Regions from separate parts of the Mesobacillus jeotgali genome, predicted to be linked through region 3. Evidence: riboswitches for the same ligand, from Rfam matches in the RefSeq annotation. Region 3 holds a riboswitch; each other region holds the start of a gene.
What was found. Region 3 has a riboswitch for thiamine pyrophosphate ahead of FOF60_RS14645 (YkoF family thiamine/hydroxymethylpyrimidine-binding protein). Riboswitches for the same ligand answer to the same signal wherever they lie in the genome.

Region 1 (3,971 bases), 1.9 Mb from region 3:
ATTTTTCCTTTTGCTGTTCCAGGGTGGACGTTCTTGCCTTTAAATGTCACCTTGGCGCTGGCTGCGTTAAAGCTTTCATACTCCAGCTCGCCAAGCGGACCACCATCGACGGTATAGGCGTATTTTGCATTGAACGCCTCGACATCGAATTTATGAGGTCCTCTTCCGATTTCCTCATCTGGCGTGAAAGCGACACGGATCCTGCCATGTTTGATTTCCGGGTGCTTGATCAAATAAGCCATTGCTGTCATGATTTCGGCGATTCCGGCTTTATTGTCAGCACCAAGCAGCGTGGTTCCGTCAGTGGTGATCAGAGTATGTCCTTTATATTGAGGGAGTTCTGGAAAATCAGCAGGCGACAGGATGATATTCTGTTCATCATTCAGGATAATCTGGTTGCCCTCGAAGTTTTCCACAATCTGCGGATTAACATTTTTGCCGGTAAAATCAGTTGCTGTATCGACATGAGCCAGAAAGCCGATTGTAGGTACATCTTTTTCCGTATTGGCAGGAAGTGTGGCCATCACATAACCATTTTCGTCAATACTGACTTCCTCCATACCGATTGATTTCAACTCCTCGACCAGCATATTGGCAAGAGTGAGCTGGCCTTCCGTCGAAGGAGTGGTTTCACTGTTTTCATTTGATTGAGTATCAACTTTTACATAAGAGGTAAATCTTTCGATAATCTCATTTTTCATTGTCTTTCATCTCCCATTTGTATGTATATTTTCATATTAGCACAGAACGTCTGAAACACCATTTGAAAAAGAATGAAAATTCCATTTTTTACATGTATAATGTATGGAAAAGGAGGCTGGGGAATATGGGTTATGTGTTCACGGCTATTGTACTGTTTGTTGTGTTTTATTCGATTTATAGAATCATCACTTCCGGGAAGCTGCCAAGCAATACCTATACTCCGTTTGATGATCTTGCCGAGGGAAAAAAGAAAGATGATTGATATCGTGTCATCATTGTCCTGATATAGTCTCTCTGGTCCATCACGATCACATTGCAAAAACTGGCTGCAAGAATAACAGATGGGCAGGTTCGCAACTCAAGCTTCTGGAAGAAATCAAGAAAGAACTAAAAAAAGACAGAAAATGAACTTTTCACTTTACATATATAAAAGTTAAGACTAGGATTAAGATAATTGAATATTCGATTTACTACTAGGGGTGCCCTGCTGCGGGCTGAGAGGAAGACGCTAAGTCTTTTAACCCTTCGGACCTGATCTGGGTAATACCAGCGTAGGAAAGTAGTGTGAGAGAAGTTTTCTTACTTTGCTTTTAAGCCAGGTCCATTTACGGATCTGGCTTTTTATTTTTTAAGGAGGAATCAGGATGGAAAAAAGAGAGATTGCTGGCTTGCTAGAAAGAGTAAGGAGGGAGAATCCGCTCGTCCATAATATCACCAATGTAGTGGTCACCAATTTTACCGCTAATGGACTGCTGGCTTTGGGCGCATCCCCGGTGATGGCCTTTGCACATGAGGAAGTCGCTGAAATGGCAGGCATGGCGGGGAGCCTTGTGCTGAATATCGGAACGTTGCGGCCGGAAGTCGTTGAGTCGATGCTGATTGCCGGTAAAGCGGCAAATGAGCAGGGAGTTCCGGTCATACTTGATCCGGTCGGCGCGGGGGCGACTGCTTATCGGACCGAAACTGCGAGAAGGCTGATGGAAGAATTAGAGATTTCGATTATCAGGGGAAATGCTGCGGAAATAGCGAATGTTGCCGGTGAAACCTGGAGCATACGCGGTGTTGACGCAGGAGATTCAGATGGGGATGTAATCGAGCTGGCTGAATCCGCAGCGCAAAAATTGAACACGATTGTAGCACTGACAGGGAAGGAAGACGTTATCACAGACGGGAAGTCTACGTTTGTAGTCAGTAATGGACACCCAATCCTTACGAAGGTAACCGGTACCGGATGCCTGCTGACTTCGGTAATCGGGGCATTTACAGCAGTTGAAAAGGATTTTCTGAAAGCAGCAGCTGTTGCAGTGATCATTTATGGAGTAGCAGCGGAAGTTGCCGCAGACAAAAGCGCCATGCATGGACCGGGAAGTTTTCAAGTAGAGTTCTTGAACCAGCTTTACCACTTGGATGCTGAGGAAATCTACAATAAAAGTTCTTTTGATAAAAGGTTGTTTTCGTAAAGATTTTTGTTAAAATCCTAAAGCCGATTTTAACGTAATATAAAGCTAATTTGCAGGTCGGTATTAAGTTTGTTGCTCTTTTCTCATTATTAGAGTCAACTTTCATAGAAACATAGTTCATTCATTACTATTTTGCGGTCAATAGCAACAAAGTTTAGAAAAGAGCCTAATAAAAGGAGGTAAATGATTATGAAAAAAGCACTGACAATCGCAGGGTCGGACAGCGGCGGGGGGGCCGGAATCCAGGCAGACCTGAAGACGTTCCAGGAGCTGGGTGTATACGGAATGTCCGCGCTGACAGCAGTAACAGCGCAAAACACTCTTGGCGTTCAGGGAGTTTATCCGTTGACGGCAGAAGCTGTGGCAAGGCAAATCCAGTCTGTTGGCGAGGACATTGGGACCGATGCCTTGAAAACTGGGATGCTTTTTAACGAGAAAATCATCGAAGCGGTCGCGGGAAAGATTAGAGAGTTGAGCTTGGAAAGAGTCGTAATCGATCCGGTCATGATTGCGAAGGGAGGAGCTTCATTGCTTCAGCAGCAGGCTGTTTCGGCCCTCAAAGAACATTTGCTTCCGCTCTGTCTTATCATCACTCCGAACATTCCTGAGGCCGAGGTGCTGACAGGTATGTCTATCAGGACGATTGGTGAAAAAAAGGAGGCGGCTAAACGGATCCATGAGCTCGGAGCTAAAAATATCGTTATAAAAGGCGGTCATGATGAGGAAACAGTACAATCTGTTGATGTCCTTTTTGACGGAACGGATTTTACGTACTTCTCCACTCCAAGGATTGGGACGAAGAACACCCATGGAACAGGCTGTACTTTTTCAGCTGCAGTCACGGCACAGCTCGCGAAAGGAGCTTCGGTCCATGAATCAGTTTCTGTGGCGAAGGAGTTCATCCAGGCTGCCATTGCCAATCCGCTGGATATCGGGAATGGACATGGACCTACTAACCATTGGGCCTACAATACAAAAAAGGAAGGCGAGGTCAGCTCATGGCGAGAATCAGTCCTGAACAAATGAGAAGCTTGCTGACGCTTTATTTTATCGCCGGCAGTACGAACTGTTTCGCGGAACCAGTCAGGGTGCTTGAAGATGCGATTCGCGGAGGGATCACGATTTTTCAGTATCGGGAAAAAGGGGAAGGCTGTCTTAATGATTTTGAAAAGCTGGAGCTAGGCAAGAGGCTGCAAAAAGTTTGCAGGGAAAATGGCATTCCCTTCATTGTGAACGATGATATTGAACTTGCCATGGAGCTTGATGCAGATGGTATTCATATTGGCCAAGAGGATGAGGACGCTGCCCAGGTGCGCAGAAAAATTGGCGATAAGATACTCGGAGTTTCTGTACATAATCTGGAAGAAGCTGAAACAGCGAAGCTTGCAGGTGCAGATTATTTTGGGGTTGGGCCGATTTTTCCGACGGCCACAAAGAAGGATACAAGAGCAGTCCAGGGAACTGCATTGTTGGAGCAGCTAAAGGACTTTGGCATACCGATTGTCGGAATCGGCGGTATCAATGCGGACAATGCAGGAGCTGTAATGGCTGCCGGAGGTGATGGAGTTTCTGTGATCACAGCGATCAGCCAAGCGGAAGACGTCAAGGAAGCTGCAGCAAGATTAAGAGACACATTAAACGGAGGTAGAAAATGAGACACACACAAAAACTTACCCTCACCGCAATGATGATGGCGATCGGTACATTGACCAGCCATATGTTATTCATCCCGCTCGGAATCGTAAAGGTGTTCCCTGTGCAGCACTTTATCAATGTTTTATCAGCCGTGTTGCTTGGACCCTATTATGC
Region 2 (3,971 bases), 520 kb from region 3:
GTTCAGTCCATAATAAGTGAACAGTGAATCAATTAGGATATTGACCAATAAATAAAGGTTAAATTTTTTATAGGTGTATTTCATGATCCAAAATGACCCTATGAAAAATGGTCCCCAGATTAGGGGCATTTCAGCTAATACGTTTGGTTTAATTTTAAACGGAAACCACCACCACTTTCTTTTTTCAGCCAGCCTTCCTTCAAACATTAGATAAATTCCCATGAACAATGTACCGGGCAGGAACTTCCTGAACGTTTGTTTACCAAGAAGAGGCAGCGACAGCCAGGGCAGGACAGCCATTAGAAATATGTAAAGTTTTAAATTCTTCATAAGCAACTCCTTTTGGAATTGATTTTTTTAGTATCTCCACATCAGGATAAAAGATGAATGATATTAAAAATTTCTATCGATCATCATTTCTTACTCTTTTGAACAGTAAGTATAAGAAGGAAAAGGAGGGGGTAAAGGGATGATTTCTCTTTGGGATGAACATTCATTTTGGATTGAAATGCTGCAGGATCACGCTTATTTTGTCAGGGACGGTTTGTCTCCAAATGAATCGGAGTATGTGGAAATTGCGAGGCAATTTATACGGTTATATGGCGAACTTTTAGGCGAGTTACAGTCGATTCCTCGTCAAACAGGCTACCAGGACAGTCAAATGATTGATTTTTCAAGAAAAGCATGGCAGGTTGCTAAAAGCTATTATGATTTTGAAGGTACACTGCAATCATTACGAATTGATAACAAAGTTAACCTTAACTTGTCACCAACCTATTTAAACGGTACATTAAGTGAAAATCAGGAGTATTTACGGATATTGAGCTATCTGGTACAAGGCCAAGAACCAGTACGGTTGTCCGTTACACAGGTGATGGACCTTTGGCTTGAAGACCAGCTTGGCCACGCGGTACTTTTTGAAAATCTCCTCGATCCAATTGAAGTCGAAGCCAACATAGTAACGCAGGAGTACAAACGAAGATTTCAGCTTTACATTGTCCAGAATCACCATTTGAAAAATTATCTTCGGGTAAAACAGCCAGGCTTTGCCCGTCAGCAGGAATTCATCTATGAAGTAGGAAAGACGACGCTGGAAATGGATCATTATATTAGAAAGATGGTGGAAAAGTATAAGGCCAATACACTTTTGAATAAAACAAATCTCCGCTTTCTGGAGCATCACTTTCCAGAAACCTGTTACTTTCTTGCCAGTTTAAGCTACTATGAACCAAGGCTGCAGGCACAAGTCGGCAATTGCTCCTTGTCGAAGCCTTCCTTTTAGGCAAAAAACAACAGCATGAAGTGACCTGTTTGCACCCTGAATTAAAACAACGGGAAGGATCCCGTTGTTTTTTATGTTCGCTTTTACAATTCAATAGGCCATTTTTCTTGATTGTATGCCATGTCCCAAAACATGAATTCATACTGGCTGCTTATGATAAAATGCAGTTTCATTTTTTCTTTTTCTATATTTGACGCTTCCACTGCAAGCTGATCAAGCCTGTTTAGCTGCTCATTTACAAGTTCACTGAACCATTCTCCTCCATATGCTGCAATCCATTCTTGATAAATTTGGACATTGGGGGTGGATCCCTTAAACAATTGTCCAATTTCATGGTAAATCCAGTAGCATGGTAGGATGGCTGCGATGATTTCAGCCAGGCTTCCTGAAGCAGCAACTCGATAAAGATGGGAAGTGTAAGCATAGGCAGTAGGAGAGGGGTTAAACTCCGCTAGTTCTTGTTTTGTTACTTCCAGTTGCTTTAGAAAATTTTCATGCAAACCAAGTTCAGCCTCATAAGTCCCCATGGAATGGGCTGCCATTCTCGAAGTGGTGAACAAATCAGCTGCTCTTGACGCTGCGATTGCCTGTATCCTGGCAAAATGGGAAAGGTAATAGGAATCCTGTAAAACATAATAGCGAAAGGATTCCATTGCTAAATTACCATTTGCAATTCCCTGTACAAATGGGTGATCAAAATTTGCCCGCCAGATTGGATCAGCCTGTCTCTTTAACTCCTCAGTAAAACTCTTCATAAAAATCTCCTCCTCTTCCTGTTTAGCCCAATAAAAAAACCACTTTCCAAAGAAAGTGGTTTTATTGGCACAACAAAAAATGTCCCAAATTCCACTTTCCTACGCTGGTATAAACCAGATCAGGTTCCAAGGGTCTCAAAGTTTCACTTTAATCTCAGCCTTAAATCAAAGGCACCCCTAGTGGTAAAATACGGATATTTAGATTTCATCTGTAATCATAATAGCTTGGCTGTTGAAGAGTCAAGCTATTAAGGAAAAATAAATTGTGAAAAAATTTGGTGCTAATTGTGAACATTATGTGACATTTGTTTATAAATTCTGTTAATATTAAAATTACATACGAAAAAGTGGGGGAATGAGAAGTGGGAAAACTTCTTATGTATTTTTATTTAATCGTTGGATTGTATTGTCTTGTAAGCGGATTCCTGGCATTGATGTCACACGGATTCCAGCATGCAGTATTATCACTGTTTCTGGCAGCATTTAACTTCGCGATGTTCTCACTATTCAAGAAAGAAGGCAAACTGCCACGATTGCGTTTAATCAAAGGACGCAAAGGCGAGATGGCTAAAATTTAGTTCATTAATGAAAAGTGAAGGTTGTTTGAAGTAGAGTAAGGTTGGGACAAAATCCCGGCCGCCTAAGCAAAAGTTGTCCGAAGTAGGGGCATGTTCGGACAAAATCTCGTTGGCCCAAGCAAAGATTGTCCGAAGTAAGAGCATGTTCGGACAAAATCCAGCTGCCTCAACCGAAAATTGTCTGAATCAGCATCAATTATTCAAAATGAGCCCACAAAAAAACCAGGTCACCCCTGAGAGGATGCCTGGTTTCATTTCATTTTAATGCGAGTGTCCAGAAGTCATGACCCAGATGGATCCTGCAACTATGACAACTGCGATAAAAGCTGAATAAATGATATTGATATTATTGGTTACTTTATCATCGCCTTCATTGATGTGCATGAACATGTATAGCTGGATTCCGGCCTGGATAACTGCCAGTGTTCCGATGATCCACATGACTGCCTTCATTGAGAGTGAGCTCTGAAGGGCAATCCATGCTGCTCCGAATGTCAGGACTAGTGACATGAAGAATCCGATGACATGACTGATTGGGAAGCCTTTAGAATGCTTATCCATTTTACATCACCAACCCTTGTAAATAAACAAATGTGAAGATGAAGATCCAGACGACGTCAAGGAAGTGCCAGTACAGTCCGAAGATAAATGCTTTGCGGGCTGTAACAGGTGTTAATCCTCGCTGCAATATCTGGATGATCAGCAGGATAGCCCAGCCAATCCCGATTGTAACGTGCAAACCGTGTGTTCCAAGCAGAACGAAGAAGCTGGATAGGAACGCACTTGTCTGCATCGTAGCACCTTCATGGACATAATGGATAAACTCGCGAACCTCCATGAACAGGAAGCCGCCGCCCAGCAATAATGTGAATACGAGCCACATCAGCATGCCTTTAATATTGCTTCTGCGCATTTCGAAGATCGAGATTCCCATTGTAAAACTGCTTGTCAGCAGCAGGAAAGTCTGGATCATGACATCTCTTACAATAAAAATATCTTTTTGTGTAGGACCGCCTGCATATCTTTCACCGAGCACTCCATACACTCCGAAAAGGGTAGCGAACAGCACGATTTCTGCTCCAAGGAAGACCCAGAAGCCGAGGATATTCATCCTATTTTGTTCTGTCTGGTATTCAAGCGGTAAAGCTGCATTGACTTTAGCTGACATGGTTCTTCACTCCTTTGTTCGCGCCTTTTCTCCATTTGCTTTCTGTCTCAAAGATTTCATCCTTGTGGACATGGAAACCTTCATCATAATCAAATGAACGGAAGGCAAGACCAGCAAGAATACCTAGAGCGGCAACTCCGGCTGCAATCGTCCACTCGAACACAAGCAGGAATCCAGAAATTCCAAAT
Region 3 (3,971 bases):
GATTTAAAATCGTTAGTAAATACTTACAACGACGGTACCCGAGGCATGAATCTTTCTGATAAGGGAAGAAGTAATATACACAGTACTAAACAAAGGCAGGAGGATGAGAAAATGGAGCAAAAACAAAATAACCATAAACATTTCAATGAGGAAAATGAACAGCATAGTATGGTTTGCAATGACCAGTTATTTTTTCAGGAATTAAGGATAGCAGCTGAAGAGGCTGAACGAGACAGCATCGATACAGATCAAAATAAAGCAAAATAAAAAGAGAAAGGCAAATCGCCTTTCTCTTCCTATTTAGGGTCAGTAACGCAAACATTTACATAAAGTGCTTTAACTAATGAACCGGTCCCTTTCCGCTGCATCTTCTTCCCGCTGTGCTTCTCTTTCTTCATACCAAAATTTAATATGAGTCAGGATCGAGAAAACGAGGAAAAAGTTCATCGACCAGACACTGACAAACGGGGCCATCCCCCCGAACTCAATCGTCTCATACTGTTTGAATACCATTACAATATATGACTCAATGAACACAAGGACAAAGCCGGCTACACCTGCAATTGCCATTCGCATCATAATCAAAAACCACCTTATCGTATTATCAGATTATTTAAATAATACGACTAATTATTGATTAACGCAACTGTTTTGTTCACTAATTCGCCATATTTGAACCTTGACAATTTGGCATAGTCTAATTTACCCATACATCTTTTTTCATGGACAATTAATATTTGAACTCAGTCCGATTTATCTATTCAACTTCTTTTGCTTTTGCATGATTTCATATGATTTTTCTATTATATCTGTTAATACATCGCCTTTGTATATCCTGCCGATTTTTGTATTCTCTTGATAATATTCGACAATCTCATCTAGTTTATCAGATGTTTCCTTCGATACTCTCACATTCAATTGAATTCTCTGGGCCTCATTCATGGAACAGATTTCCCTCCAAATCCTTTAATTCTATGTAAAAAAATACAATTCATCAATTTGCTAGCAGTTTGATAGTATGTAGATATATGTCGCTAACTAAGCCGCAACGCCCTTTATTTTAACATAATCTATCACCTTACAACACTATGTTGTTTTTCCTATCCTCTTCCAGGGTAATTTATATCAAGATTTGTTTTTAACGAGGGAATTATTTAGGGTTACATGACTGTTTGAGCTTTTCCCAGTTGCCCTATTAAAATTTGAATGACATGGAGATTTTCTATGAAGCTTACAAATTGGTCCTACACAAAGAGATATAATATTAAAGCGCAGTTTGACGTTTTTCCAAACTCGGTCGTTATATTTCGCCAAATCAAAGATTACTATTTCGTTTATACTGTTAAATGGTCTTTAAGTGACCCTGTCGTTTCGAAAAAAGATCTAGGCGAAATGGAACTGTTGCTGAATATGGACCTCGGTACTCTGGGGAGCTATTGCCAAAGAAAAGTTTTTGGAAACCATTCGGAATGATACAAATTTTTAAAATTAGCCATTTACAATACAGCCTATTTACATTAAGATGATTTTGAAAACAACAACTGCATAGGTTTTTGCACTAGGGGAGCTTTTGGCTGAGAAGAACTTTGTTCTGACCCTTATTACCCGATCTGGATAATACCAGCGTGGGGAAGTGCAGGCGAAGCTCTTCGTTATATCTCTTTTTTTATCTGACGATAGAATTCAACTGCATCCACCACGCTGGATGCAGTTTTTTGTTTTTTATCAAGTGAACAAAGGAGATGTAATGGTATGAATGAAATTTTTTGCGGTACAAGTGAGATTACAGGGGCCACGTTTACGATTTCCCCAATGTCAGACAGGTTTGTGGACATTATTCTCTCTGCATTGAAGGAAGTTGATACATCAAAGGTATGGATGAAGACAGATGATGTCAGCACATGTGTCCGGGGACGTTCTGAACATGTTTTTGATGTAGTTAAAGCGATATTCCTGAACGCTTCAATCGGTGGAGGTCATGTGGTCCTGAATGCCACGTTTTCAAATGGATGTCCTGGTGACAGTGCAGGGGATGCTTTTATGGCGGAAGATTCATATTTAATGAATGAGGAGCGTTCTCAAAAAATCAACCAGGAGGTCGCAGCCCAGTTTGCTCTCTATCCTTTGGGAATCCCCGGATATATGAATGTAATCATGGATCAAATAAAAACGGTTGATCAACAAGGAGTCTTTAGCGGAGGAGTTCATTATGCTTCAAGATTGGACGGCGACGCCAATAAGGTTTTTACCGGGATGGAAAACGCTTTTGATGGTGCCAGGAACAGTGATTCTTCACATATTGTTATGACGGTGACCATGTCCGCCAACAGCCCTTCCCGTAAGGAGGGACGATAATGCTCGCAAACTGGAAACTTCGAGAGGTTGTAGTTTTATCCGTATTGGCAGTTGTTTTTGGCGTAATCTACCTCCTGTTCTTACAGCTCGGCAATGTGCTTGTAGGCATGTTCGGACTAATCGGCTATGACTTGATCTTCGGGATCTGGTTCATCGTTTCCATCATAGCTGCCTACATCATCAGGAAGCCTGGAGCAGCGGTGTTATCAGAAACAATCGCAGCAACAATCGAGGTCATGCTTGGAAATGCTATTGGTCCGCGTCTGATCCTGGCCGGTATTATCCAGGGACTGGGTGCAGAAGCCGCATTTGCGGCAACCAAATGGAAGAACTATTCTACATGGGTTCTTGTAGCAGCAGGAATGGGGTCTTCCCTCACCAGCTTCGCATGGGGCTATTTTTTAGGCGGCTTCTCCGCTCTATCACCTGGTTATGTAACAGCCATGTTTGTCGTCAGGCTTATTAGCGGTGCAATCTTAGCGGGTCTTCTAGGTAAATACATAAGCGACAGCCTCGCTAAAACAGGAGCGTTGAATAGCTTCCCGCTTGGAAAGGAAGCCAGAAAGGCAAAGCAGAACAATGATATCTCAGCCTAGTCTTCCATTTCTTGAAGTGTCAAACGTAACGTTCCGATTTGAGGAGGATCAGGATGATATTTTAAAGAATATCACTTTTGATATTAATGAAAATGAGAACATTCTTGTACTGGGTCCAAGCGGTTCAGGTAAGAGCACACTCGCATACTGTATGAATAATCTATATCCAGCGTCTGTTGATGGAATAATGAGCGGCAGCATAAAATTCAGAGGAAAGGAATTATCCTCCTTCGAGTCCGGAAAGATAAATCAAAAAGTCGGGTTGGTCATGCAGGATCCTGATTCTCAGTTTTGCATGCTGACTGTCGAGGAAGAATTAGCTTTTGTTTTAGAGAATATTCAATTTCCTAGATCGGAAATGAAAGAAAGAATAGATTATGCCCTAGACTTAGTAGACATAAGGCACTTTAAACACAGGCTGATCCACTCACTCTCTGGCGGGCAAAAGCAAAAGCTTGCGATTGCATGTGCACTGGCAATGGAACCTGAGTTATTAATACTTGATGAACCTACTGCCAATCTGGACCCCGCCTCAGGGTTCGAATTGGTCCAAACGTTAAAAAGATTAAAGAATGAGCACTCGTTTAGCATCCTAGTTATCGAGCATAACCTGGATCATTGGCTCGAAGTGATGGATCGCTGCATCATATTGAATTCTGCGGGTGAACTGTTTTTTAATGGTCCGCCTGATGTTTGTTTTAATCATTTTGCAAAAGAACTGGCAAGTGAAGGGATTTGGTTACCCCGCTCTATTGACGCAGGGTTGAAGCTTCGGGAGGCTGGATTGCTAATGTCCTCCTTCCTGCCTATGACGATTGATGAACTGATTGAAAATAGTATAGATTTAGGGAAAACAGTGAATTTCTTAAAAACGGATGGCCGCGAGCAAAAACCGAATCCTTCTCCAGCCATTTTCGAAGTGAAGGATGTCAGTTATTCGAAAGAGAATCATGTATTAATCGAGGATATTTCTATATCGATTAATGGTGGTGAAATTATTGCAATAGCCGGTTCAAACGG
Region 4 (3,971 bases), 1.7 Mb from region 3:
TGGTGACAAAACAAAAGGTATTCTGAATCTGGTACAACAGGGAAATGAGATCATGATGTATCTGGTCGGCCTTGTCATGAAGTTTGCTCCGTACGGAACTTTTGGGTTGATCGCAACCGCTATCGGAAGCCAGGGAATCGATGCCATCAAGGCCATGGGAGTATACATGCTAGTCGTTGTTCTGGCTCTAGTTGTCCATGCGTTCATCACTTATGGTTCTGGTGTATATTTTCTCGGAAAGAAAAACCCATTTTGGTTCTTCAAGCAATTCTCTCCTGCTATGGGAGTAGCCTTCAGTACATCGAGCAGTAATGCCACACTGCCGGTATCAATGGAAACAGCTCAGAAGAACCTGCGTGTCCCTGAATCTGTCAGCAGCTTCGTTCAGCCTCTCGGAGCGACGATCAACATGGACGGTACCGCGATCATGCAGGGTGTAGCTACCGTATTCATCGCACAGGTATACGGTGCCGACCTTACAATGGCAGAGCTTTTGACTGTCGTCTTGACTGCCGTGCTTGCAAGTATAGGGACGGCAGGTGTTCCAGGTGTTGGTTTGATCATGCTGGCCATGGTCCTCCAATCTGTAGGTCTGCCTGTTGAAGGAATCGGCCTCATTCTCGGGATTGACCGTTTGCTTGATATGGCTCGCACCGCTGTCAACATTACAGGAGATGCAGCTTGTGCGGTCATCGTCTCTGAAACTGAGAAAAAGCATCAAGTAAGACCGGAGAAAAGCAAAGTTAAAAATATGGCAGACAACCGCTCTCTTGAATATTTAGATTAAAGTAGAAGAGACCCCGCCTTTGCCGGCGGGGTCTTCTTGTTCAGGTTATATGTCAGATTTCGATTCTTGTCAAAGGCAGCAGCATAATGAAAGACGTCTTGTCAGGTTCTGATGAACAGGCAAGTATGCCTTTATGCTTTTCGATTATTTCCCTGCAGACGAACAACCCAAGTCCGGTTCCAAGTGTTTTGGTCGTGACGAATGGCTCAAAGATGGTTTTTAGCAAATGGTCGGGTATGATTGGCCCATTATTCGAAATTTCTATTTTGATATGGGTATCATTCACGAAAAATCCTTTGATTTCAATCTGTGGGTCATCACGGTATTGGCTCAATACGTCAATGGCATTAAAGATGATGTTGATGAGGACCTGCCTGATTTCATCAGCATAGCCGTACAAATCCATATCCTCTGCTACCTCTTTGATCACGCGGACATTCGTGTCAAGGATGCTGGGATATAGGAAATTTAAAACCTCATCAATCATTTTATTTAAAGAGAAATGTGTCTTTTCTTTTCCAATCAGCTCTTTTTTTGACAGCAGCAAGAATTGTGAAATTCGGAAATTCAGCTGCTCAAGCTCGCTTGAGATGATATCGAGATACTTCATATCTTGGTGTTCAGATCTCAAGAGCTGGATGAAGCCCTGAATAGAAGTCAACGGATTGCGGAATTCATGGATGAAGCTAGACGTCATTTGCCCAAGCAATGTCAGCCTGTCTTTATGCGTTGAATCGATGAACTGGTTCTTTTCCTCGATAATCTTGTTTTTCTGTTCATTATAATAGGATACAGCGTAATATAAAAAGGTATCGAAACAGTAATTGATCGAGTTGATGGCCTCTTGCATTTCTGTCCATTCCATATTCATTTTATGAAGATGTTTATATAAAACGGAGCGTCCGGAATTGACATTATAGACAAAATCGCCAATGTTAATGTCAGCACGAACCCGTTCTTCTCCGACCATGAAAGCAAGCTCCTGAATATGTTCTTCCAATTCTTCGCTTGTCCTAGAAAACACCGAGAGAATGACTGCATACATTCTCTCAGCGTTCTTGCTTATTTTCTCTTTATATGGATCATCTTCTGAGACGATTATTTTTTCCGTCCAGTCAGCTATCAGGTTTTCTTTTTCACTAGTCAGGAAGCTAAGCAATCGGTTATCCGTAATTGGCAGCATTTCATTAAGTCCCCCAGTTTTTCATTTCGGTATTAAAGATTCGAGGAAAAACCCGAAATCCCTTTGTCGAATATTAAGAACATGCGCTGAATCACGTCGAATAGCTAAAATCGTGACAAAAGACCGACTTTTTTAGCAACAATGAAAGAGTTTTGTCTATTGTTCCATCGACATTAATTGGGAAGTGCAGAGTCTGCTGACAGGTTCTACTTGTTATTGAATGGCAGAAGTAGTATATTCATAGTGTAGAAACTAAATAATAACCACAAGGGGAGCTGCGTAAAGTAGCTGAGAGTGAGCGGCCGAGTTCTTACCCTTTGAACCTGTTAGTTAATGCTAGCGAAGGAATGTGGATGCGATAGGAAAGCAATCTTGGGAATCCTATATCGATCCCCACGATTGCTTTTTTTGTTTCTGAAGCAGAAAAGGCGTGGTAGAAACGGACCTCATTCTGAAAAGAAGGAGGAACATAACATGAAACAAAAACAAACTCTCTTTTTAGTGGAAATAGCCGTATTTTCCGCACTGGCTTATTTGCTTGATTTATTTTCCGGATTTTTATTTTCAAGAATCTGGCCCCAGGGAGGATCAGTGTCGATTGCGATGGTGCCTGTATTCCTGATGGCGTTCCGCTGGGGAATAAAAGGCGGCGCAATAACCGGGCTGCTGCTCGGACTTTTGCAATTCATCCTTGGCTTCTCGCAAATATACCACCCTGTACAGGGATTCATTGATTATGTGGTTGCATTTACTGTACTGGGAGCTGCCGGTATTTTTGCGAGGCAGATCAAGGAAAATATCCAGAATGGAAATAAGACAAAGTGGATTGGTTTGATCATCGCCGGTACCTTTATTGGAAGCTTGCTTCGCTTTATCGCTCATTTCTTTTCGGGCTGGATCTTTTTTGGAGTCTGGGCGCCAGAAGGACAGCCAGCGTGGCTTTATTCAATAATCTATAACGGTACCTATATGATTCCGAGCATGATCTTAAGTGCCATTATCATTATTCTGGTCATCGGCTACGCACCATCGAGAATGGTTAAGTCGACACCTGTAAGCAATAAAATGTAGCAGATGGGGGAGCTGAAAAGCTCTCCTATTTTTTATGCGCACTTTATACCTATAAGGGTATATGATGAAAATGAAGTGATTGTGGGTGAAAATATTGTCAATTATATGGAGTTTGCAATAAATATACGTTGCAAGCGTAATCTTAGTGATTTATGTCACAGTGTATCTCGCCGTCAACTGGTTAAATAAAGATAATCATTCTCATTTAGAAAAAAGAATCATCAAAGAGTTTTATCATAACTATTAAACTAAAAAAAGGTGATGGCTATGCTGGGAAAATTAAAGACTGGTGAAAAAGGCCGGATCATGAATATTGCAAGTGCTGACAAATTTGTCAGAAGAAGATTGCTTGATTTGGGAATAGCAGAAGGCTCTGAAGTGTGCGTAAAATGCATACTGCCTTTTGGCGGCCCAGTCATGGTTGAATCCTGCGGGCAATGCATCGGTATCCGCCGCAAAGAAGCCCTAAGGATTGAAGTGGAGCGAGTATGATGAATATTGCGCTCATTGGCAATCCAAACACTGGAAAAACATCATTGTTTAATAACTTAACAGGTTCCTATGAATATGTCGGCAACTGGAGCGGGGTAACGGTCGAAAAGAAAGTTGGATTACTTAAAAATGGCAGGGACCAGCTTATTGACCTTCCCGGGGTGTATACCCTCAATCCACTTTCTAAAGATGAAGGTGTTGTAACGAATTTCTTCCTGAATGAACCATTCGAAAAACTTCTCAATATCCTGGACGCTTCTCAGTTAAGGCGCAATCTCCACCTTACTATGCAGCTGTTGGAATACGGTGCACCTGTCATTATTGGCTTAAACATGCTGGATGTGGCTAAAAACCGTGGTATTGACATTGATATTGCTAAACTGTCTCAATCATTGGGCGTGGCAGTAGCACCTGTTGTTGCCAGGTCAGGAAAAGGGT

Region 1: linked by a shared signal. The riboswitch ahead of thiM (hydroxyethylthiazole kinase) and the one ahead of FOF60_RS14645 (YkoF family thiamine/hydroxymethylpyrimidine-binding protein) in region 3 are both predicted to bind thiamine pyrophosphate.
Region 2: linked by a shared signal. The riboswitch ahead of tenA (thiaminase II) and the one ahead of FOF60_RS14645 (YkoF family thiamine/hydroxymethylpyrimidine-binding protein) in region 3 are both predicted to bind thiamine pyrophosphate.
Region 4: linked by a shared signal. The riboswitch ahead of thiT (energy-coupled thiamine transporter ThiT) and the one ahead of FOF60_RS14645 (YkoF family thiamine/hydroxymethylpyrimidine-binding protein) in region 3 are both predicted to bind thiamine pyrophosphate.

Annotation. Positions count from the first base shown of each region.
Region 1 covers NZ_CP109811.1:940,217-944,187, forward strand. The annotation lists gene pepT (peptidase T) at 1-701, opposite strand, end outside; gene FOF60_RS04685 (DUF3951 domain-containing protein) at 827-964, shown strand; TPP riboswitch at 1,168-1,277, shown strand; gene thiM (hydroxyethylthiazole kinase) at 1,347-2,162, shown strand; gene thiD (bifunctional hydroxymethylpyrimidine kinase/phosphomethylpyrimidine kinase) at 2,346-3,188, shown strand; gene thiE (thiamine phosphate synthase) at 3,161-3,817, shown strand; gene thiW (energy coupling factor transporter S component ThiW) at 3,814-3,971, shown strand, end outside.
Region 2 covers NZ_CP109811.1:2,340,775-2,344,745, forward strand. The annotation lists gene FOF60_RS11915 (hypothetical protein) at 1-330, opposite strand, end outside; gene FOF60_RS11920 (DUF2935 domain-containing protein) at 470-1,282, shown strand; gene tenA (thiaminase II) at 1,366-2,037, opposite strand; TPP riboswitch at 2,117-2,226, opposite strand; gene FOF60_RS11930 (hypothetical protein) at 2,400-2,615, shown strand; gene qoxD (cytochrome aa3 quinol oxidase subunit IV) at 2,877-3,176, opposite strand; gene qoxC (cytochrome aa3 quinol oxidase subunit III) at 3,178-3,783, opposite strand; gene qoxB (cytochrome aa3 quinol oxidase subunit I) at 3,773-3,971, opposite strand, start outside.
Region 3 covers NZ_CP109811.1:2,865,163-2,869,133, forward strand. The annotation lists gene FOF60_RS14630 (hypothetical protein) at 112-267, shown strand; gene FOF60_RS14635 (hypothetical protein) at 337-579, opposite strand; gene FOF60_RS14640 (hypothetical protein) at 754-942, opposite strand; TPP riboswitch at 1,551-1,649, shown strand; gene FOF60_RS14645 (YkoF family thiamine/hydroxymethylpyrimidine-binding protein) at 1,753-2,355, shown strand; gene FOF60_RS14650 (ECF transporter S component) at 2,355-2,951, shown strand; gene FOF60_RS14655 (ABC transporter ATP-binding protein) at 2,935-3,971, shown strand, end outside.
Region 4 covers NZ_CP109811.1:1,146,418-1,150,388, forward strand. The annotation lists gene FOF60_RS05715 (dicarboxylate/amino acid:cation symporter) at 1-787, shown strand, start outside; gene FOF60_RS05720 (histidine kinase N-terminal domain-containing protein) at 840-1,970, opposite strand; TPP riboswitch at 2,229-2,335, shown strand; gene thiT (energy-coupled thiamine transporter ThiT) at 2,445-3,041, shown strand; gene FOF60_RS05730 (FeoA family protein) at 3,309-3,533, shown strand; gene feoB (ferrous iron transport protein B) at 3,533-3,971, shown strand, end outside.